DNA from 2 places in the Cupriavidus sp. MP-37 genome. Region 1 is predicted to be linked to the other one. Evidence: riboswitches for the same ligand, from Rfam matches in the RefSeq annotation. Region 1 holds a riboswitch; the other holds the start of a gene.
The links. Region 1 has a riboswitch for glycine ahead of gcvT (glycine cleavage system aminomethyltransferase GcvT). Riboswitches for the same ligand answer to the same signal wherever they lie in the genome.
Positions count from the first base shown of each region.

Region 2: another riboswitch for glycine. It lies ahead of LIN44_RS21945 (D-amino acid dehydrogenase); the one in region 1 lies ahead of gcvT (glycine cleavage system aminomethyltransferase GcvT).

Region 1 covers NZ_CP085344.1:371,164-381,921, reverse strand. The annotation lists gene LIN44_RS01750 (UvrD-helicase domain-containing protein) at 1-1,416, opposite strand, end outside; gene LIN44_RS01745 (glycine zipper 2TM domain-containing protein) at 1,697-1,924, shown strand; glycine riboswitch at 2,000-2,087, shown strand; glycine riboswitch at 2,109-2,233, shown strand; gene gcvT (glycine cleavage system aminomethyltransferase GcvT) at 2,329-3,468, shown strand; gene gcvH (glycine cleavage system protein GcvH) at 3,568-3,948, shown strand; gene gcvP (aminomethyl-transferring glycine dehydrogenase) at 4,048-6,978, shown strand; gene LIN44_RS01725 (L-serine ammonia-lyase) at 7,071-8,447, shown strand; gene LIN44_RS01720 (MBL fold metallo-hydrolase) at 8,503-9,240, shown strand; gene LIN44_RS01715 (OsmC family protein) at 9,269-9,742, shown strand; gene LIN44_RS01710 (alpha/beta hydrolase) at 9,762-10,610, shown strand; gene LIN44_RS01705 (YbdK family carboxylate-amine ligase) at 10,629-10,758, opposite strand, start outside.
Region 2 covers NZ_CP085345.1:1,198,692-1,209,449, reverse strand. The annotation lists gene LIN44_RS21960 (alpha/beta fold hydrolase) at 1-154, opposite strand, end outside; gene LIN44_RS21955 (LysR substrate-binding domain-containing protein) at 434-1,363, shown strand; gene LIN44_RS21950 (DUF1484 family protein) at 1,792-1,977, opposite strand; gene LIN44_RS21945 (D-amino acid dehydrogenase) at 2,478-3,788, opposite strand; glycine riboswitch at 3,804-3,922, opposite strand; glycine riboswitch at 3,923-4,021, opposite strand; gene LIN44_RS21940 (TonB-dependent receptor) at 4,233-6,509, shown strand; gene LIN44_RS21935 (sialidase family protein) at 6,514-7,764, shown strand; gene LIN44_RS21930 (hypothetical protein) at 7,761-8,270, shown strand; gene LIN44_RS21925 (DUF3597 domain-containing protein) at 8,312-8,791, opposite strand; gene LIN44_RS21920 (porin) at 9,112-10,203, shown strand; gene LIN44_RS21915 (MBL fold metallo-hydrolase) at 10,242-10,758, shown strand, end outside.

The DNA of each region.
Region 1 (10,758 bases):
CACCATCGATTCGCAGAACACGCGCAGCGGTTCCAGCTGGCGCGGCTGCAGCTTGCCCTCGATGCCGCCCATCATCGCCGCCTCGAACAGCGACACCTTGGCCTGGCCGGCGAAGGTGCCCAGCACTTCCAGCGTGGTGTTGCCGACGCCGCGGCGCGGCGTGGTGATGGCGCGGATAAAGGCGGGATCGTCGTCGGGATTGGCGATCAGGCGCAGGTAGGCGCAGATGTCCTTGATCTCGGCCTTGTCGAAGAAGCTCTGGCCGCCGGACAGCACATACGGGATGCGCTCGCGCCGCAAGATCTGCTCGAACAGCCTGGCCTGGTGGTTGCCGCGGTACAGGATGGCGTAGTCGCGGAACTGCGCGCGGCGCTCGAACTTGTGCGCCGACAGGCGGAACACCACCGACTCGGCCTCGTGCTCCTCGTCGTTCATCGGATGGATGGCGATGGGGTCGCCCATGCCGTGCTCGCTCCACAGCTTCTTGTCGAACAGCTTGGGATTGTTGGCGATGACGGCGTTGGCCGCTTCCAGGATGCGCACGGTGGAGCGGTAGTTCTGCTCCAGCTTGATCACCTTCAGGTCCGGGAAATCGGTCTGCAGCCCGCGCAGGTTGTCGAGCGTGGCGCCGCGCCAGCCGTAGATGGCCTGGTCGTCGTCGCCCACCGCGGTGAAGGCCGGCGCGCGCAGGTGCGAGCCGCCCGCCAGCAGCTTGAGCAGCTGGTACTGGCAGGCGTTGGTGTCCTGGTATTCGTCGACCAGGAAGTAGCGCAGGCGGTTCTGCCACTTGAGCCGGACCGCTTCATCGCGCGCGAACAGCTCTGCCGGCAGGCGGATCAGGTCGTCGAAATCCACCGCCTGGTACGCGTTCAGCGTGGCGACGTAGTTGCGGTAGACCAGCGCGGCCTGGTGCTCGTCTGCGTTGGCGGCCTGCGCGATCGCGGCCTCGGGGTCGACCATGCCGTTCTTCCACAGCGAGATCGTGCTTTGCACGCCGCGGATCAGCTTCTTGTCGGTGGTGCCCAGCTGCTCCTGGATCAGGCCGAAGCAGTCGTCCGAATCCATGATCGAGAACTGCGGCTTCAGGCCGACGTGCTCGGCTTCCATGCGCAGGATCTGCACGCCCAGCGAGTGGAAGGTGCAGACCGTCAGCTGCCTGAGCGGAATGCGCTTGCCCTCGCGCGTGGTCTTGCCCTCCATCAGCTTGGCGATGCGCTCCTGCATCTCCTTGGCCGCCTTGTTGGTAAATGTGACGGCGGCGATATGGCGCGGCTCGAAGCCCTTGTCCTCGATCAGATGCGCGATCTTCTGCGTGATCACCCGGGTCTTGCCGGAGCCCGCGCCGGCCAGCACCAGGCAAGGCCCGTCGAGGTAGCGGACGGCTTCGGATTGGGCGGGGTTCAGGCCATGGGTCATGCGGGGAGGCGGAGCGGGCGTTTGGGGGCAGCGGCGGAATCGACGGGGAACGGCGGGAGTTGCCGGCAACCGGGCAACGGACCGCGGCAAAGCTGCCGATGTTAACACGCGCGCCACGGCTGGTCAGTCAGCGCACGCCGCGCGCGCCGGCCTGGCTGTGTCACTGGCGTAACACTTCGTAAAGACCGGAGCCAATGGCATAACGCGACACTCTAACCAGTGTGTCCCCCGGTCCGCCGGGCCGCGCGGGCATGCACAGATCATCACATCGGAGCCAACAATGAAAACCCTGCAAAGTTTGACCAAGGTGACCCTGATCGGCATGACGGTCGCGGCCTTTGCCGGTTGCGCGGACATGACCCCGAAACAACGTAATACCGCCATCGGTGCCGGTGCCGGCGCGGTGGGCGGCGCCATCCTGACCGACGGCAGCGCGCTGGGTACGCTGGGCGGCGCGGCCGTGGGCGGCGTGATCGGCAACGTCGTCACCGACGACAAGAAGAAGTAAGCCCGGCCGCGCAGCGTCGGGTACGGCGGGCCCCTGCCGTGGTTTGACAAAGGCCGGGGCCTCCCGTACATTGCGCGCATCCGACCGGGAGAGCGCGCATCGCCTGCGCCGCCGAAGGGGTATCACCCGAAAACTCTCAGGCACCACGGACCGGTCGGATCGGCATGCAACATGCACACGATGCATGCCGCACTCTGGAGAGCGGCACCCGCCATTCGTGGCGAGCGTGTCCACCGAAGGGGCGCGCGAGGCTGGGATCGATTGGATCCGCCTCGTAATCTCTCAGGTATCGAGGACAGAGGGGTCATCCGCCGCAGCGGATTGCTTGCCATATCGGCGTAGCGATCGTTGCGGCGGATGACCCTTTTTTGTTTTCGCCAACCGAGACTGCCCCCGAGGATTCCATGACGCTCCAGGCCACGCCCCTCAACGCTATCCACCGCGCCCTCGGCGCCCGCATGGTCGACTTCGGCGGCTGGGACATGCCGGTCAACTATGGCTCGCAGATCGAAGAGCACCATGCCGTGCGCAACGATGCCGGCATGTTCGACGTCTCGCACATGTGCGTGGTCGATCTCGCCGGCGCCAATACCCGCAGCTTCCTGCGCGGCCTGCTGGCCAACAACGTCGACAAGCTGCAGACCCCCGGCAAGGCGCTCTATTCCTGCATGCTCGACGAGAACGGCGGCGTCATCGACGACCTGATCGTCTATTTCTTCGCCGAGGACCGTTTCCGCCTGGTGGTCAATGCCAGCACCGCGGTGGGCGATATCGACTGGATCCGCGCCCGCAACGACGCCACCGGCAGCGGCGTGACCATCACGCCGCGCCGTGAAGATGTCGCGCCCGCGGGCGTGCAGCCGCTGGCCATCGTCGCGGTGCAGGGCCCCAACGCCCGCGCCAAGGTGTGGAGCACCTTCCCGTCGACCCAGCCTTCCGACACGCTCAAGCCGTTCAACGCCGTGGTAGTGCAGGACCCCGCCCTCGGCGAAGTGATGGTGGCGCGCACCGGCTACACCGGCGAAGACGGCTTCGAACTGGTGGTGCCCGCCGCCAGCGTCGCCGGCCTGTGGGAGAAACTGAATGCCGCCGGCGTGCGCCCGGCGGGCCTGGGCGCGCGCGACACGCTGCGCCTGGAAGCCGGCATGAACCTGTACGGGCAGGACATGGATATCAAGGTCTCGCCGCTGGACGCGGGCCTGGCCTGGACCGTCGACCTGCAGAGCGAGCGCGACTTCACCGGCAAGGCGGCGCTGGCCGCCAACGGGCAACGCCAGCAGTTCCTCGGCCTGATCCTGCGTCCGACGGAAGGAAAAGCGGGCGGCGTGCTGCGCGCCCACCAGAAGGTCATCACCCCCGCCGGTGACGGTGAAATCACCAGCGGCACCTTCAGCCCCTCGCTGTCGCAATCGATTGCGTTCGCGCGCCTGCCCCGGGGCGTGAACGTAGGCGACACCGTGCAGGTGGAGATCCGCGACCGCAAACTCAACGCGACTGTGGTTAAACTGCCGTTTGTGCGTCATGGCAAGGCACTCGTGAGCTAAGGGCAAGCCCCGCTCACCCAACGGTCGCCCTCGCCTGCCGGCAGCGTTGCCGGGCAGGCATCACCCAACAAGAAACAGATCTGAATCCGGAGAACCTTCATGAATTTCCCCGCTGACCTCAAGTACACCGAGTCGCATGAGTGGGTGCGCGTCGAAGCCGACGGCACGCTCACCATCGGCATCACCGACCATGCCCAGGACGCGCTGGGCGACATCGTCTTCCTGGAACTGCCCGAAGTGGGCAAGTCGGTCGGTGCCGGCGACGCGCTGGCGGTGGTGGAATCGGTGAAGGCCGCGTCCGACATCTACGCACCGGTGGCCGGCGAAGTCATCGCCGTCAACGAAGCCGCCACCGCGGCGCCGGAAAGCGTCAACGCCAACGCCTTCGACGCGTGGCTGTTCAAGCTCAAGCCGGCCAACGGCGACGACGTCAACGGCCTGATGTCGGCCGACGCCTACAAGGCCAGCGTCGGCGCCTGATCGCCCGCCGGTCCCGCGCCAGGGACCGGCACACCGCATTCGCGGCGCCGCGGCACGGCTGACCACCTGCCGCCGGCGCCCACCACGAGGTTCTTGCCCATGAACGCCCCGCTGCCCATGAAAGCCGCCCAAGCAAACCGGCCCACGCTGGCCGAACTGGAGGCGCGCGACGCCTTCGCCGCCCGCCATATCGGCCCCGATACCCCCGAACAGCAGCACATGCTGAAGGTGCTCGGCTATGACAGCCGCGCCGCGCTGATCGACGCCGTCATCCCCGCCGCCATCCGCCGCCGCGACGGCATGCCGATGGGCGAGTTCACCGAGCCGCTCAGCGAAGAGGCCGCGCTGGCAAAGCTGCGCGCGCTGGCGGGCAAGAACAAGGTCCTGAAGAGCTTTATCGGCCAGGGCTACTTCAACACCATCACGCCCGGCGTCATCCTGCGCAATATCTTCGAGAACCCCGCCTGGTACACCGCCTATACGCCGTACCAGCCCGAGATCTCGCAGGGCCGCCTGGAAGCGATGCTGAACTTCCAGCAGATGGTCACCGACCTGACCGGGCTGGATATCGCCAACGCGTCGATGCTGGACGAAGGCACCGCCGCCGCCGAAGCGATGACGCTGCTGCAGCGCGTGAACAAGCACGACTCCAATATCTTCTTCGTCGCCGACGACGTGCTGCCGCAGACGCTGGAAGTGGTACGCACGCGCGCGCTGCCGCTGGGCATCGAGGTCAAGGTCGGCCCCGCCGCCGACGCCGCTGCCGCGGGCGCGTTCGGCGTGCTGCTGCAATACCCGGGCGTGAACGGCGACATCAACGACTACCGCGCCATCGCCGACGCCGTGCACGCCGCCGGCGGCCTGGTGGTGGCGGCCGCCGACCTGCTGGCGCTGACGCTGATCGCCGCTCCCGGCGAATGGGGCGCCGACGTGGCGGTGGGCAACTCGCAGCGCTTCGGCGTGCCGCTGGGCTTTGGCGGCCCGCACGCCGGCTACATGGCGGTGAAGGATGCGTTCAAGCGCTCGATGCCCGGCCGGCTGGTCGGCGTGACCATCGACGCGCAGGGCAACCAGGCCTACCGCCTGGCGCTGCAGACGCGCGAGCAGCATATCCGCCGCGAGAAGGCGACCTCCAACATCTGTACCGCGCAGGTGCTGCTGGCGGTGATGGCGTCGATGTACGCGGTCTACCATGGCCCGCAAGGCCTGAAGCGCATCGCGCAGCGCGTGCATCGCCTGACCGCGACGTTGGCCGCCGGCCTGCAGGCGCTGGGCTTTGCGCGCACCAATGCCAGCTTCTTCGACACGCTGACGCTGGAAACCGGCTTCAACACCGACGCGATCCATGCCGCCGCCACCGCGCGCGGCATCAACCTGCGCCATGCCGGCGCCACCCGCGTCGGCATCTCGCTGGACGAGACCGCCACCCGCGCCGACGTGGTCGCACTGTGGGAGATCTTCACGCAAGGCAAGCCGCTGCCCGCCGAGGTCGACTTCGACAAGCTCGAGGCCGCCGCGCAGGACGCCTTCCCGCCCGCGCTGGCGCGCACCAGCGCCTACCTGACGCACCCGGTGTTCAACACGCACCACGCCGAGCACGAGATGCTGCGCTACCTGCGCATGCTGGCCGACAAGGACCTGGCGCTGGACCGCACCATGATCCCGCTGGGTTCGTGCACGATGAAGCTGAACGCGACCAGCGAGATGATCCCGGTGACCTGGCCCGAGTTCAGCCAGATCCACCCGTTCGCGCCGCTGGACCAGACCGTGGGCTACCGCGAGATGATCGACCAGCTCGAGGCCATGCTGTGCGCCGCCACCGGCTACGCCGCGGTCAGCCTGCAGCCCAACGCCGGCTCGCAGGGCGAATACGCGGGCCTGCTGATCATCCACGCCTACCACGCCAGCCGCGGCGAGAGCCACCGCGACATCTGCCTGATCCCGTCGTCGGCGCACGGCACCAACCCGGCATCGGCGCAGATGGCCGGCATGAAGGTGGTGGTGGTGGCCTGCGACGAGAACGGCAACGTCGACCTGGAAGACTTGGCCAGGAAGGCCGAGCAGCACAGCCAGAACCTGGCCGCGATCATGATCACCTACCCGTCCACGCACGGCGTATTCGAGCAGGGCGTGCAGCAGATCTGCGAAATCGTGCACAAGCACGGCGGGCAGGTCTACGTCGACGGCGCCAACATGAACGCGATGGTCGGCACCGCCGCGCCCGGGCAGTTCGGCGGCGACGTGTCGCACCTGAACCTGCACAAGACCTTCTGCATCCCGCACGGCGGCGGCGGCCCGGGCGTGGGTCCGGTTGCGGTCGGCGCACACCTGGCGGACTTCCTGCCCAACCAGGACAGCGTCGGCTATCGCCGCGACGAGCGCGGCATCGGCGGCGTGTCGGCGGCACCGTTCGGCTCGGCCAGCATCCTGCCGATCTCGTGGATGTATATCGCGATGATGGGCTCGGCCGGCCTCACCGCCGCGACCGAAAACGCGATCCTGGCCGCCAACTACGTTGCCAAGCGCCTGGCGCCGTACTACCCGGTGCTGTACACCGGCCAGCACGGTCTGGTCGCGCACGAATGCATCCTGGACCTGCGCCCGCTGCAGAAGGAAACCGGCATCAGCAACGAAGACGTGGCCAAGCGCCTGATGGACTACGGCTTCCACGCACCGACCATGAGCTTCCCGGTGCCGGGCACCCTGATGATCGAGCCGACCGAGTCCGAAGCGCTGCATGAGCTGGACCGCTTCATCGACGCGATGATTGCGATCCGCCAGGAAATCGGCCGGGTTGCGGACGGCACCTTCGACCGCGACGACAATCCGCTCAAGCACGCCCCGCACACCGCCGCGGTGGTCACCGCCAACGAGTGGCCCCACCAGTACACGCGCGAGGAAGCCGCCTACCCGGTGGCCTCGCTGCGCACGCAGAAGTACTGGCCGCCGGTCGGCCGCGCCGACAACGTGTACGGCGACCGCAACCTGTTCTGCGCCTGCGTGCCGGTCAGCGACTACGTGGTGGACTGAGCCGTCACCCCGCCCACAAGCTAAGCTGTACTCAGGGCGCCGCGCAACGCGGCGCCCGCCGGCCTGGTCCGGCATCAATCTGGAGGCGGTCCGTGGCAGTCAGCGTATTCGATCTGTTCAAGGTGGGCATCGGCCCGTCGAGCTCGCACACCGTGGGCCCGATGCGCGCGGCGCTGATGTTCGCGCAGGGGCTGGAGCGCGACGGGCTGCTGCCGCAAGTCGCCAGCGTGCGGGTGGAGCTGTATGGCTCGCTCGGCGCCACCGGCAAGGGCCACGGCACCGACAAGGGCGTGATCCTGGGCCTGATGGGCGAGGCGCCCGACACCATCGATCCCGATTCCATCGACACGCGCCTGGCGGCGCTGCGCAAGACGCGCGAGCTGTCGCTGCTGGGACGCCATATGGTGCCCTTCATCGGGAAGGAGCACATCGCCTTCTACCGGCGCGAGGCCATGGCCGAGCATCCCAACGGCATGAAGTTCCACGCCTTCGATGGCGGCGGCGCGACGCTGCGCGAGGCGCGCTACCTGTCGGTCGGCGGCGGCTTCGTGGTCACTGCCGGCGCGCCCAATACGCAGGTGCTCAAGGCCGCGCAGCAGTTGCCGCACCCGTTCCGCAGCGGCAAGGAACTGCTCGGGATGGCCGGCGCCAGCGGCAAGAGCATCGCCCGGCTGATGCTCGAAAACGAGCTGACCTGGCGCAGCGAGGAAGAGGTCGTCAACGGCCTGCTGCACATCTGGGACGTGATGCAGGCCTGCGTGGCGCGCGGCTGCCGCACCGACGGCGAGCTGCCGGGCCCGTTCAAGGTGAAGCGGCGCGCGCCCGAGCTGTACCGCAGCCTGACCGAACGCGCCGAACGCACGCTGTCGGACCCGCTCTCGGTGATGGACTGGGTCAACCTGTACGCCATCGCCGTCAATGAAGAAAACGCCGCCGGCGGGCGCGTGGTCACGGCGCCGACCAACGGCGCGGCCGGCATCATTCCCGCGGTGCTGCACTACTACGACCGCTTCGTGCCGGGCGCCAACCGCGCGGGCGTGGTCGACTTCCTGCTCACTGCCGGCGCGATCGGGCTGCTGTACAAGCTCAACGCGTCGATCTCCGGCGCCGAGGTCGGCTGCCAGGGCGAAGTCGGCGTAGCCTGCTCGATGGCGGCCGGCGCACTCGCAGCGGTCACCGGCGGCAGCCCGGCACAGGTGGAGAACGCCGCCGAGATCGGCATGGAGCACAACCTGGGGCTGACCTGCGACCCGGTCGGCGGGCTGGTGCAGATCCCGTGCATCGAGCGCAACGCGATGGCGTCGGTCAAGGCGGTCAACGCGGCGCGCATGGCGCTGCGCGGCGACGGCACGCATTACGTGTCGCTCGACTCGGTGATCAAGACCATGCGCGAAACCGGCGCCGACATGAAGACCAAGTACAAGGAAACGGCACGCGGCGGGCTGGCGGTGAATATCGTGGAGTGCTAGCGCCGGTGCGGCGTATCATGGCGGCGTTCCCCGGCCAAACAACAAGAGGACGGCCATGCAGACCTTCCACCAACTCTTTGACGAGACCTCGTCCACCTTCACCTACCTGCTGATCGACGCCGCCACCGGGGACGCGCTGCTGATCGATCCGGTCGACCACCAGCTCGAGCGCGACCTGAAACTGCTGCAAGAAACCGGCGCGCGCCTGGCGTGGGTGATCGAAACCCACGCCCATGCCGACCACATCACCTCGGCCGGCCACCTGGCCTTGCAGACCGGCGCGCATACCGCGGCGCCGTCCGGCTGCGACATCAAGCCCGCGCACAAGCAGCTGATCGACGGCGACACCATCGCCTTCGGCAAGCAGGTGCTGCGCGCCATCCATACGCCCGGGCACACCGCCGGCAGCATGAGCTACCTGTGGGAAGAAAGCACCGCCGACGGCATCGTGCGCCGCATCTTCACCGGCGACGCGCTGCTGATCGATGGCTGCGGCCGCACCGATTTCCAGTCCGGCGACGCCGGCACGCTGTACGACAGCCTGACCCGCAAGCTGTTCGCGCTGCCCGACGACACGCTGGTCTATCCGGCGCACGATTACAAGGGCCGCACCGTCTCCACCATCGGCCATGAACGCGCGCACAACAGCCGCGTCGCCGGCCGCACGCGCGAGCAGTTCGTCGAGATGATGCGCAACCTGAACCTGCCGCGCCCGAAGCTGATCGATGTTGCCGTGCCCGCCAACCAGCGCCTGGGCCTGCGCGACGGCGAAAGCGTGCCGCACGGCGCCTGAATGCCTTCCCAACCCTAGGAGTCCATGCATGTCCACCTACACCGCTGAAGTCCTGTGGCAACGAGACGGCCAGGATTTCGCCGGCAACCGCTACAGCCGCCGGCATCTGCTGCGCTTTGATGGCGGCGCCGAAGTGCCGGGCTCGTCGTCGCCGCACGTGGTGCCGCTGCCGATGTCCGATGCCAGCGCGATCGACCCGGAAGAAATGTTCATCGCTTCGCTGTCCAGCTGCCACATGCTGTGGTTCCTGTCGCTGGCGGCCAAGCAGCGCCTGGTGGTCGACCGCTACCTGGACGCCGCCACCGGCGTGATGGAAAAGAACGCCGACGGGCGCATGGCGATGACGGTGGTAACGCTGCGCCCGCAGGTCACGTTCGGCGGCGAGCGCGAACCCACGCGCGACCAGCTCGACGCGCTGCACCACGCCGCGCACGAGGCCTGCTTTATCGCCAACTCGGTCAGGACCGAAGTGCGCTGCGAACCGGTGTACGCCGGCGCCTAGCCGCCACGGACATACGGCCATGCGCGCCAGCGTGCCAGCCGCCGCCACCGCACCCTCGGCACCGCCACGCACGGCGCGGCCGCGCCTGTGGCGGTGGCTGGCAGCGGCCCTGGCGGGGCTAGCCGCAATCGCCATGCTGCAGGACCACTTCCTCTATTTCCCCGAACGCGCCGCGGTCGACGACATGGTCTCGCCCGGGCTGCGTGCGTGGCCGGATCCGGAGGATTTCCGCGGACTGGTGGCCGAGCCACGCGGGCCGGTGCGCGCCACCGCCATCGTGTTCCACGGCAACGCCGGACATGCCGGGCATCGCGACTATTACGCCAGCGCGCTGGCGCCGCTGGGCGTCCGCGTGATCCTGGCCGAGTATCCCGGGTACGGGCCGCGTGCGGGCACGCTGGGCGAGCGCAGCTTCGTCGCCGACGCGGAGCAGTCGATTGCGCTGGCGCGGCGCCAGTTCGACGGGCCGCTGCTGCTGATCGGGGAATCGCTGGGCGCCGGCGTGGCGGCAGCCGCGGCGGCGCGCCAGCGCGACAGCGTTGCCGGCGTGCTGCTGATCACGCCGTGGGACAAGCTGGCCCACCTGGCCTCGCACCACTATCCGTGGCTGCCGGCAGGCTGGGTGCTGCGCGACCGCTACGACAGCGTCGCCAACCTGGCGGGCTTCGGCCGCCCGGTGATGGTGGCGGTGGCCGAACGCGACACCATCGTGCCGGCGCGCTTCGGCGAGGCGCTGCATGCGTCGCTGGGCGAACCGCGGCGGCTGGCGGTGATCGAGGGGGCCGGCCACAACGACTGGACCGCGCACGTCGACGCGGGCTGGTGGCGCGACGCGCTGGCCTTCCTGCTGCCGCGACAGCAGCGCTGACGGCTGTCCGACGCGACTTTACGTGGCCCAGCGATCGCAGGCCTTGCGCACGGTTTCGCGCTGGCTGCGCGCTTCCGCGTCGACCTGGCGCAGCCAGCGGGCATCGCCGTCGCGGCGCTCGGCCAGTGCACGGATATTGGCCAGCGCC
Region 2 (10,758 bases), on a different replicon from region 1:
CACCGCCGTGAATCAAGACGACAGGCGGGTGCTCTGACGCGCCGGACAATGGTGCCCAACGCTCCACATACATAGGGTGAGCGCTCGAACTCACATGAAATGAGGCACGAGCGTGACTGACGCTTTGCAGCACATTGTCTCCTTTATAATCCATTCGTTCCCCAATCTTTCGCGGGGGACAGACTTGGGATTAGTATCGCTGCCCGCCACTGAACGGGCCATTGCCAAATGTCGACGCCTCTCGTGCCGAAACGAGAACACCGATGGATTCGTGCCTGTGGTGTGGATGGGTGCAGTTGCTGATTCGCTTTCGCTGCGCAGCGCCGCCTGAGAGAAGAGAAAAGACCTTGCGCGAAAAGATGAGGGGCGTTATAGCGATCTCTACGGCGCTTCGGACGTGGGCGAGCCGGGGTTGCGATTAGGGAAAGCAGGAATGCCACAGACTATCAAGCAGCTTGATTTGACCTCGCTTCGACTGTTCAGAGCCGTGCAGGCGGAAGGCGGGGTCGTGCGGGCAGCGACAGCCGAGCATATCGCGCCTTCAGCAATAAGCCGGCGCATCTCGGAGCTGGAGAGTACCCTGGGTACCAAGCTTCTGTTTCGCGACTCGTCAGGGACGCGACTGACGCGCGCGGGCGAGGTCGTGCTGGCCTATGCGATGAAAATTGATGTCGATCTGCAGCGTATGATTGCGGAGATAACGCACGTTGACTCCAGCGTCTACGGAACCGTTCGCGTGCTCGCCAACCTCTCTTCGATGGTCCAGTTCGTTCCTCGAGATCTTGTGGCGCTGGAGGAGAAGTACCCCGACGTCGTAGTCAGTTTCGAGGAGCGACTGAGCGCCGGGATCATTCGCGGTGTTAGCGATGACGTTGCGGATGTCGGCATTACGCACATCGTTCATGAAGGATGCAAACTTTCGACTGTTCCTTATCGCCGGGAAGTATTCGCGCTGGTCGTAGCATCCGGACACCCATTGGCGAACAGTGAGGCGATCCGCTTTAGCGAGACACTCGGCTACGTCCACATTGGATTCCCGGAAGGGAGTGCGCTCGGACAAATTCTTGCAATGAAGGCGGGCGAACTCGGCCGCTTGCTAACATACCGTATTCGCGTTTCGAGCTTCGATTCGGCTTGCAGCCTAGTGGCAGCAAAGGCAGGCATCTGCATCATGCCAACGAGAGTAGCTGAGGTATATCGTTCGAGCTTACAGTTGAGAATCATTCCATTGTCAGATGACTGGGCGGCGCGCCATCTGATGCTTGTTTTCAAACGATATGACTCACTTTCCCTGCAGGCAAGAGCGTTTGTCGATTTTCTGAGCGCCAGAAGCAATGCCGATGACGATTCGCGCGACGATTAATTGAGACTGCCTTGATCTCGACCCATCTGTGTAGGCACCAGCGGTGCATCGACGACAACTGACACGCTGCAGATGGGCGCACAGATTCCAGTCGGCAGCGGAAGGATCCTGGCCTCTGCGGTTTCTTCACCGGTACGTAGCGATGTCATGGCGGACTTTCGGCGCCATGGACTTGCCGATGGTTATGACTATGCCCTGTCGAAGCGAACGGACGTGTACGCTGTGACGGTGTTCGACAAGGTTAGCGGAGAGGGCAGTGGCACCAGCTTTGCACGGGGTATGCGCCACAAATTTTAGGCTCTTCGACGAACTCCGGGGCTGGCAAAGTTGCTCCAATGTGCCTCTGCGCCGACGGCAAGCTCGAGATCGCGGAGCGGAACCCAAGGCGAGGTGTGATAGCACAGACCCACCATCACACCCCCCAACCGCTATTGCAACCGCTCTCGCTCAACCATCAGCCCATCAATCTGCATCTTCACCATGCCAAGCAGGCAAAGCGCGCTGAAGCAGCCCTCCGAGCTTTCGCTTTCATGATCCAGAAGTACAAGTACCCCTTCAATTCCTGCGCGAACCTGCTGCAGGCATTCGTTGGTCATTTCATCGATCGTTGCCATTGATTCCCCACTAGTGAAAGCGCGCCACTCATTTCCACATGAGGGCGGCGGGCCAGACAGCGAGGGTGGAAAGACCGGTCTAAGGTGGGGAACCGGTCAGCCTTGCGGCTGCCTCGCCCGGCCCGCCAGGGAGCCAGCTTGGTTCGTGCGAACACACAGGCGTTGCCCGTTACAAGCGCAACGCCTGTCCACCTTAAACATCCGGGCTTTCCACACCCGATCATCGGTGGTCCGATGACGCCACCAGTATTTCCTGTTGGTAGCGGGGAATCGATGAGAGATGTCGCATTTCCAGGGGCGCGCGAAGTTTGGATCCGGGCAACGGATTCAGAAATCGCTGACTCTTGAAATGCGCATGCGGGCTCTAATGCCCTACCGTCATTCCCGCGAAGGCGGGAACCCAGCGTCGTTAAAAGTCACTGGGTCCCCGCTTTCGCGGGGACGACAGTCACTTTACTGAACGGCATCAGCGTGCGGGCTTAGCCCTTTCCCTCCGAAGTTCAGGCTCGCGCCGGCGTCAGCGCAGCGCCTGTCACCATCGCCGGGGCACTCCCCATTGCCTGGTCCACCACCCCCGCCACCATATCCGCCGTCACCGCCGACAAGGTCCACCCCAGGTGCCCGTGGCCGGTGTTGTAGAAGATGCAGGCCGCGCGCCCGCGTCCCACGCGCGGCAGCATGTCCGGCATCATCGGCCGCAGTCCGGCCCATGGCACCACGCTGCGCGTGCTGACGCCGGGGAAGCACTGATGCACCCAGTCCACCAGTGGGCGGATGCGGTCGGCGCGGATGTCGCGGTTGGTGCCGTTGAACTCGGCGGTGCCGGCAACGCGGAAGCGGTCGTCGCCCAGGCGGCTGGTGACCAGCTTGGTTTCGTCGTCGAGCAGGCTGACCACCGGTGCCGCGGCGCGGCTGGCGTCGTCGGTCAGGTTGACCGTGATCGAATAGCCCTTGACCGGATAGATGTTGACGCGGTCGCCCAGCCCGGCGGCCAGTGCGCGGCTGGCGGTGCCGGCGCAGATCACGGCGCCGTCGAAGGTGGCACTGGTGCTGTCGTTGCCGTCCTGCACGGTGATGGTGGCGCGCCGGCCGTCGGTCTTGACCGCGCGCACGTCCTGGCCGTAGAGGCAGCGCACGCCCAGGCGCGCAATGGCGGCGGCCAGGCCGCTGGTGAACTTGTGGATGTCGCCGGTCGAATCGCTCTCGGTGAAGTAGCCGCCGTAGTAGGAGCCCGCCAGCGTCGGCTCGATCGCGCGCATTTCCTGCGGCGTCACCGCGCGCCGCTCCAGGCCGCCTTGCGCCAGCAGCGCCGAGACCCGGCTGGCATGCTCGAAGCCGGCGCGGTCGCGGTAGATGTGTAGGATGCCGGCGCGCTTCAGGTCGAAGTCGATGCCTTCCTGCGCCGCCCACGCAAACAGGTGCTCGCGCGCGGCGATGGCAAGGCGTGCGGTTTCGATGGTATTGCGGCGGTAGTTGGGAATCGACGCGATGAACTCGGCGAACCACGACAGCTTGTGCCAGCTGGGCCGGGGATTGACCAGCAGCGGCGCATCGTTGCGCAGCATCCATTTGATGCCCTTGACGAGGGTGGACCAGTGGGTCCAGACCTCGGCGTTGGAGGCGGAGAGCTGCCCCCCGTTGGCGAACGAGGTCTCCATGGCGGCATAGCGGTGCCGTTCGAACAGCGTGACGGAGAAGCCGCGCCGGGCCAGCGCGTAGGCCGTGGTGACACCAGTGATACCACCGCCGATGACAGCGATTGTCTTCATGATCTGCAGGATCCAGGAACGTCGAAGGGTAGGAGTCCGCACGCAACATGCGTGAAGGACGCCCCCTCTGTTCTGGACCTGAGAGATTCGCGACGCCTGGCAGCGGGGCGGGGCGCGCTTGCTCCTTCGGTATGCCGGGCGGACGATGGCGTCCGGCATTCTTCAGAGTGCACTGACGGGTGATGCCGGTCCTTTTGCCTGAGAGTTTCCGGGGCGGTTGCTCCTTCGGCGCCGTGCGCGGCGGGCGCCGCGACAGTCTCTCCCTGCATCACGCTGGCTGGAGGCCAGTCGGGGCAATGTAGTGACAAGGCCGGGTATTGGGTATGCGGGTTAACGCGGATATCCCCGGCGGCCCGCGTCGCTATGTCGCATCGGCGCGGATCGCCTCGGCCCATAAAATGTCAGCGCTCGCTATGCTGGAGGTGCGGGAGGTGCGCCTGATGCTACGCAGCACAGCGAGCCAAAAAGACGACAACAAGGTTTCCAGTGAAGAAAAATCGCATTGCGCTGGCCGTTTCGACAGTGCTGATGGGCCCCGCCGTGGCCGCCGCCCAGGCGGTGGAGGCGCCCGCGCCGCTGCAGGAGGTGGTGGTATCGGCCAGCACCGAACGCGGCGACACGCCGGCGATCCCGCCCAACACGCCGTCGCCGGCCTATGGCATCCGCAGCACGCGCATGGCTGACTTCAACGTGGTCAATACGGAAGACGCACTGAAGTACGCGCCCAACCTCGCCGTGCGCAAGCGCTTTATCGGCGATATGAATTCGATCATCTCGGTGCGCAGCACCAGTTCGCGCCAGTCGGCGCGCGGGCTGGTCTATGCGGACGGGCTGCTGCTGTCCAACCTGCTGGGCTCGGACTTCAGCTTCCCGCCGCGCTGGTCGCTGGTCAATGCCGCCGAGATCGAGCGCATGGACGTGCTGTACGGCCCGTATTCGGCGCTGTATCCGGGCAATTCGCTGGGCGCGACGGTGCTGATCACCACGCGCACGCCGGAGAAGTTCGAGGGCGATGCCAGCGTGCAGTGGTTCACCCAGCGCTTCAACCTGTACGGCACCCACGATAACTTCAACGGGGTGCATGCCAACGCCTATGTGGGCGACCGCGTTGGTGCGTTCTCGTGGCTGGTCAGCGTCGACCGGCAGGACAGCAAGAGCCAGCCGCTGAGCTTCTATACCGCGTCGCGCTCGACGCGGCCTGCGGGCGCGGCGGACACGCCGGTTTCCGGCGCCTATTTCGACCAGGACCAGAGCGGGCGCGACCGCGTGGTGATGGGCGTGAACAGCGAGGGCGTCACGCACACGGTACAGGACCAGCTCAAGCTCAAGCTTGGCTATGACATCACCAGCACGCTGCAGGCGCAGTTCACCGCCGCATACTGGCAGCAGGACCGCTCCAACACCACCGGCAGTTATCTGCGCGATGCCAGCGGCAATGTGGTCTCGGGCGGACCGGTGAACATCGGCGGCTACCAGTACGTGATTCCCGCCAACGCCTTTGCGCCCGGCAATGGCGAGGATGCGCGCTGGCTCTACGGCCTGTCGCTGCGCACGCGCAACCAGACCGGGTGGAACTTCTCCGGTGTGGCGTCGCTGTTCGATGTCAGCAAGGACGTGAGCCGCAGCGCCAACTCCGTCGGCAACGGACCGGGCACGGTCACCTATGGCGACGGCACCGGCTGGCGCACGCTCGACCTGAAGGCCGACTACCGCCCGCAGCGCCTGCAGGGCGGGCACTGGGTCACGTTCGGCTACCACTATGACAACTACCGGCTGAGCAACACCACCTACAACACCTCGGACTGGCGCGCGGCCACCATCACCGCGTTCAACAATGCCTTCACCGGCAAGACCGAGACCCAGGCGCTCTACGCGCAGGACGCCTGGTACTTCGCCGAGGACTGGAAGCTGATCCCCGGCTTGCGCTACGAGCACTGGCGCGCCTATGATGGCAGCCGCAGCCAGCCTGGCGTGCAGGTCGGCTATCCGGTGCGCAGCGAGTCCAACTGGTCGCCCAAGCTGGCGCTGGAGAAGGCGTTCGGGCAGGACTGGCTGGGCCGGCTGTCGCTGGGCCAGGCCTATCGCTACCCCACCGTCAGCGAGCTGTTCCAGGGGCGCATCACCGGCACGGCGCTGATCAACAACGACCCGAACCTGCGTCCGGAGCGCTCCTTCTCGAAGGACCTGACCTTCGAGCGCACGGTGGAGGCGTCGAGTTTCCGGGTCTCGCTGTACGAGGACGATATCCGCGATGCGCTGGTCAGCCAGACCAACACCACGGTATTTCCCACCGTCACCAGTTTCCAGAACGTCGACCGGGTGCGCACGCGTGGTATCGAGCTCGCCTATGACGGCCGCGACGTGCTGGTGCGCGGCTTCGACCTGTCGGCCAGCGGCGCCTACAACCATTCGAAGACGCTGGAGAACGCCAACAATCCGGCCTCGGTGGGCAAGTATTTCTACCGCATCCCGAAGTGGCGCGCCAACCTGGCCGGCACCTATCGCTTCACGCCGGCGTGGGCCGGCACGCTGGCGATGACCTATTCGGGCCGGCAGTACAATACGCTCGACAATTCCGATACCAACCCCGACACCTTCGGCGGCACCAGCAGCTTCCTGACCTTCGACGTCAAGGTGACCTACAAGCCGGCGCGCAATGTGCGGCTCGGGCTTGGCATCGACAACCTCACCGACCAGCGCTATTTCGTCTATCACCCGTACCCGGGGCGGACGTTCTACGCCGAGGCGAAACTTTCCTTCTGAGCACGTGAACACGCTGACTTCCACCATGCCAGGCGCCCGCTCCGCTGTCCGCGGCATCGTTGCCGGGCTGATCGCCTTTGCCGCGCTGGCGGCCGCCAGCGCAACCGCACAGACGCACGGCGGCCATGCCGGCCATGGTGGCCAGGCCAAGGCCGCGAAGATGAGCGAACTGGGCACCGGCGCCGCCTTCGACCGCGACGGCAAGCTGTGGATTGCCTACAAGGACGGTCCCCATGTCGCCGTGCGCGCGTCGACCGACTACGGCCGCAGCTTCGGCCCGGCGCGGCATGTCAACGGCACGCCGGAGCCGGTCGCCGCCGATCATGAAAGCCGCCCCAAGGTGGCCACCGGACCCGACGGGCAGGTCTACGTCACCTGGACCCAGCCGCTGCCCAAGCCTTGGACCGGCTTTATCCGCTTTGCGCGCTCCACCGACGGCGGCCAGACCTTTGCCGAGCCGCTGACGGTGCATGCCAACCGCGACCAGATCGCGCACCGCTTCGACGCGATCGCGGTGGACCCCGCCGGGCGGGTCTTCGTCAGCTGGATCGACAAGCGCGACGTGGCCGCGGCCGAGGCGCGCAAGCAGCCGTATGCCGGCGCCGCGATCTACTACGCCGTGTCGGCCGATCATGGCAAGACCTTCCAGGGCGACTACAAGATCGCCGACCAGTCGTGCGAATGCTGCCGCATCGCGCTGTCGCCCACGCCGGATGGCCGGATGCTGGCGCTGTGGCGCCATGTGTTCCCGCCCAACGCGCGCGACCACGCCCTGGCGCTGCTGGGCGCCGACGGCAAGGCCACGCCGATGCAGCGCGCCACCTTCGACGACTGGCGCATCGACGCGTGCCCGCACCACGGCCCCGGCGCTTCGGTGGCGCCCGACGGCACCGTGCACATGGTCTGGTTCAGCGTGCGCGCGGGCAAGCCGACGGTGTCGGTGGGGCGCTGGCGCGACGGCAAGCTGCAGGCGCAACGCCCGCTCGATGACGCGCGCGCGCAGCATGCCGATATCGTCGCGCTGAACGACAACGACATCGCGGTGGTGTGGAAATCGTTCGACGGCCAGCAGACGCGGCTCTCCGCCATGCTGTCGCACGATGGCGGCAAGACCTGGCAAACGCGCAAGCTGGCTGGCACGGAACGCGACTCCGACCAGCCGCACCTGCTGCAGCACGCCGGCCGCGCCTACGTGCTGTGGCGCACCGAGGCCGAGGGCTTCCAGGTCTTCGGGCTCGGGCAGGAGGGCGCATGATGCGATCGCGCCGCCAACTGTTCGCCGCCGCCGTTTCAGCCGCGCTTACCGCATGCGCGCTGATGCTCGGCAACGCCAATGCCGCCGACCGCGTCGCGATGTTCGAATCCGCCAACGCCGCGCGCATCGCCGCCAGCCAGCAGGGCAAGCCCTTCGTGCTGGTGGTGTGGTCGCTGGATTGCGTCTATTGCAAGCGCAACTTCGACGCCCTCGGCAAGCTGCGTGCGAAGCATCCCGGGCTGCGCGTGGTCACGCTGGCCACGGACAGCGCCGACGCCTTGCCCCAGGTGCAACAGGTGCTCGGTCGCGTCGGGCTGACGCGCAATGCGTGGGTGTTCGGGCACGAGCCGCAGGAGCGGCTGCGCTATGCGGTCGACCCGGAGTGGATGGGCGAAATGCCGCGCACCTACTTCTATCGCGCCGACGGCCAGCGGCAGGGCGTGTCCGGCGTGATCAGCGAAGGCGACTGGGCCCGGCACCTGCGCTGGGCCGGCATCGCGGGCTGAGATTGCTGCGGCGCCAGCCCGGCGCCGCATTCCCCATTACCTCAGGACAGTTCCTTCGGCAGCTTGCCGCCGTTGGCGGCCAGTTCCTGCATCAGGCGCTTGTGCAGCCAGACGTTCATCGCCGCGGAATCGTTCATGTCGCCGCTGTAGTGCAGCTCGCGCGCGAGTTCCTTGCGGTGTTCCAGGCTGCTGTCGATCCCAAGCGCCTTCATCGTATCGACGATGGACGTGCGCCAGTTCAGCGTCTGCCCGCTCTGCTGCACCATCCGGTCCATGATGGCCTCGACATCCACGCCCGACAGCGGCGTGGCTTGTGCGCCGCCGGTCGGCGCACCGGTCGTGCCCTGGACGTTGCCCGCGGGCGCCGCGCCGGTGCCGGCGGTTGGCGCAGTGCCGGCCGGCGCGCCCGCGGAAGTGGGCGACCCGGCGGCGGGCGGGGTGCTGGTGGTGGTCGCGGTGGTGGTGGCCGCGGGCTTGTCCTTGCCCAGCAGCTTGTTGAGGATGTCCTTGAAGATGCTCATGGCCGGCTCCTGAATGGTGGATCGGGGCAGCAAGCCCTTGCAGGTTCCGGGCCACCGTTGCGGCGCGTTGTCGCGGCGCGGGTAGCACGCGCCGTTTGTAAATGGTGCGTGTATCGGCACCGGCTTCCACGCTGTGCCCGCTGTCCTCCCCTACGGCATGCCTTGCCTTGTTCCCGGATTGGTAGTTTCCCCACTCTGCCGGCATCGCCAGCGGCGATATGATTCGCGCCTGTTGGTTCAATAAAGAAACAGATGTTCAAATATGAACGCGCAGCAACGAGGCCAATTCGTTTGCTGTGGCCGGGCAAGGAGGCGTCATCGTGAAGTTCCGGAAATTTGCGCCCGCACTCGCGGCAGCGCTGCCACTGGCGGCGGCAGCGCAGTCGGTGACGCTCTACGGCGTCATCGATACGGGGGTGGAATACCTGAACCATGTCGGCCCGGCGGGTCATACCCTGGTGCGCCAGCCGTCGCTGGCGGCGACCGTGCCGTCACGCTGGGGCTTGCGCGGCAGCGAGGATCTCGGCAACGGGCTGAAGAGCGTGTTCGTGCTGGAATCGGGGTTTGCGCCTGACTCGGGCGTTTCTAACCAGGGCGCGCGCCTGTTCGGGCGCCAGGCCTTCGTCGGGCTGAGCGGCCCATGGGGACAGGTCGGGTTCGGGCGCCAGTACACCATGCTGTTCTGGGCCCGGCTGGATACCGACATCCTCACCTCCAACGTCTATGGCGTGGGCTCGATCGACAGCTATATCCCCAACACGCGCGCCGACAACGCGCTGTCGTACAAGGGCAAGTTCGGCGGGGTCACCGTCGGCGCGACATACAGCCTGGGCCGCGATGCCGTCAATGCCGGCCCCGGACCGGCCGGCACCAACTGCGCGGGCGAGAACTCGGCGGACGCAAGGGCCTGCCGCGAATGGTCCGCCATGCTGATGTACGAAACCGGCTGGTGGGGCGTGAGCGCTGCCTATGATTCGCTGCGCGGCGGCCCGGGCGCGTTTGGCGGCCTGAGCCGCAGCAGCCTGAAGGACGATCGCCTCTCGCTGGGCGGCTACATGCTGCTGCAGCGGACCAAGCTGGGCCTGGGCCTGCTGTCGCGCAACAACCAGGCGAGCGCCACGCCGCGCAGCGATCTGTGGTTCGCGGGCGCCTCGCATGACTTCACGCCCGCGTTCAACCTTGCCGGCGAACTCTATTACCTGCGCTACCGGCACAGCGCGAACCGCGCCTGGCTTGGCGCGCTCCGCGCCACCTATGCGTTCTCGAAGCGCACCTCGCTCTATGCCACCGCGGGCTATATCGACAATCGCGGCCAGTCGGCGCTGTCGGTCAGCGGCGGCAGTCCCGGCGGAAATCCCACGCCAGGGGGCAACCAGGCCGGCGTCATGCTTGGCATCAAGCAGATCTTCTGAGCCGTTGCGGCCATTTCATGTCTTGAAGAGGTAGAACGATGAAACCCTCCCACCTGCTGTCGATGCTGACCGGCATCGTCCTGATCTTCGCGTCAGCGCTCTCGGCCGCCGCGCCCGCCACGGCGCCGGTGGTGGGCACGCCCCCAGCCCCGCCGGGCCGCACGGGCGGTACCGAGCCCGCCGACCATTTCCGCGTGACGCTGCTGGGCACCGGCACGCCGGTGCCGTCGCCAACCCGCGCCGGCTACAGCACGCTGGTCGAAGCCGGAGGCCAGAAGCTGGTCTTCGATTTTGGCCGCAACGTATCGGTGCGCCTGTGGCAGCTGCGGATTCCGCTGGGCAGCGTCGATGCGCATTTCCTCACGCACTTCCATTCCGACCACCTGGTGGGCCTGCCCGACCTGTGGCTGACCGGCTGGCTGCGGCCGCCCTATGGCCGCCGCGACCGGCCCATGGCGCTGTATGGCCCGGCGGGCACGCGCGCGCTGGCGGATGGCCTGCGCCAGGCCTTTGCCGCCGATATCGCGATCCGGCACAAGGACGAAGGCAGCGCGC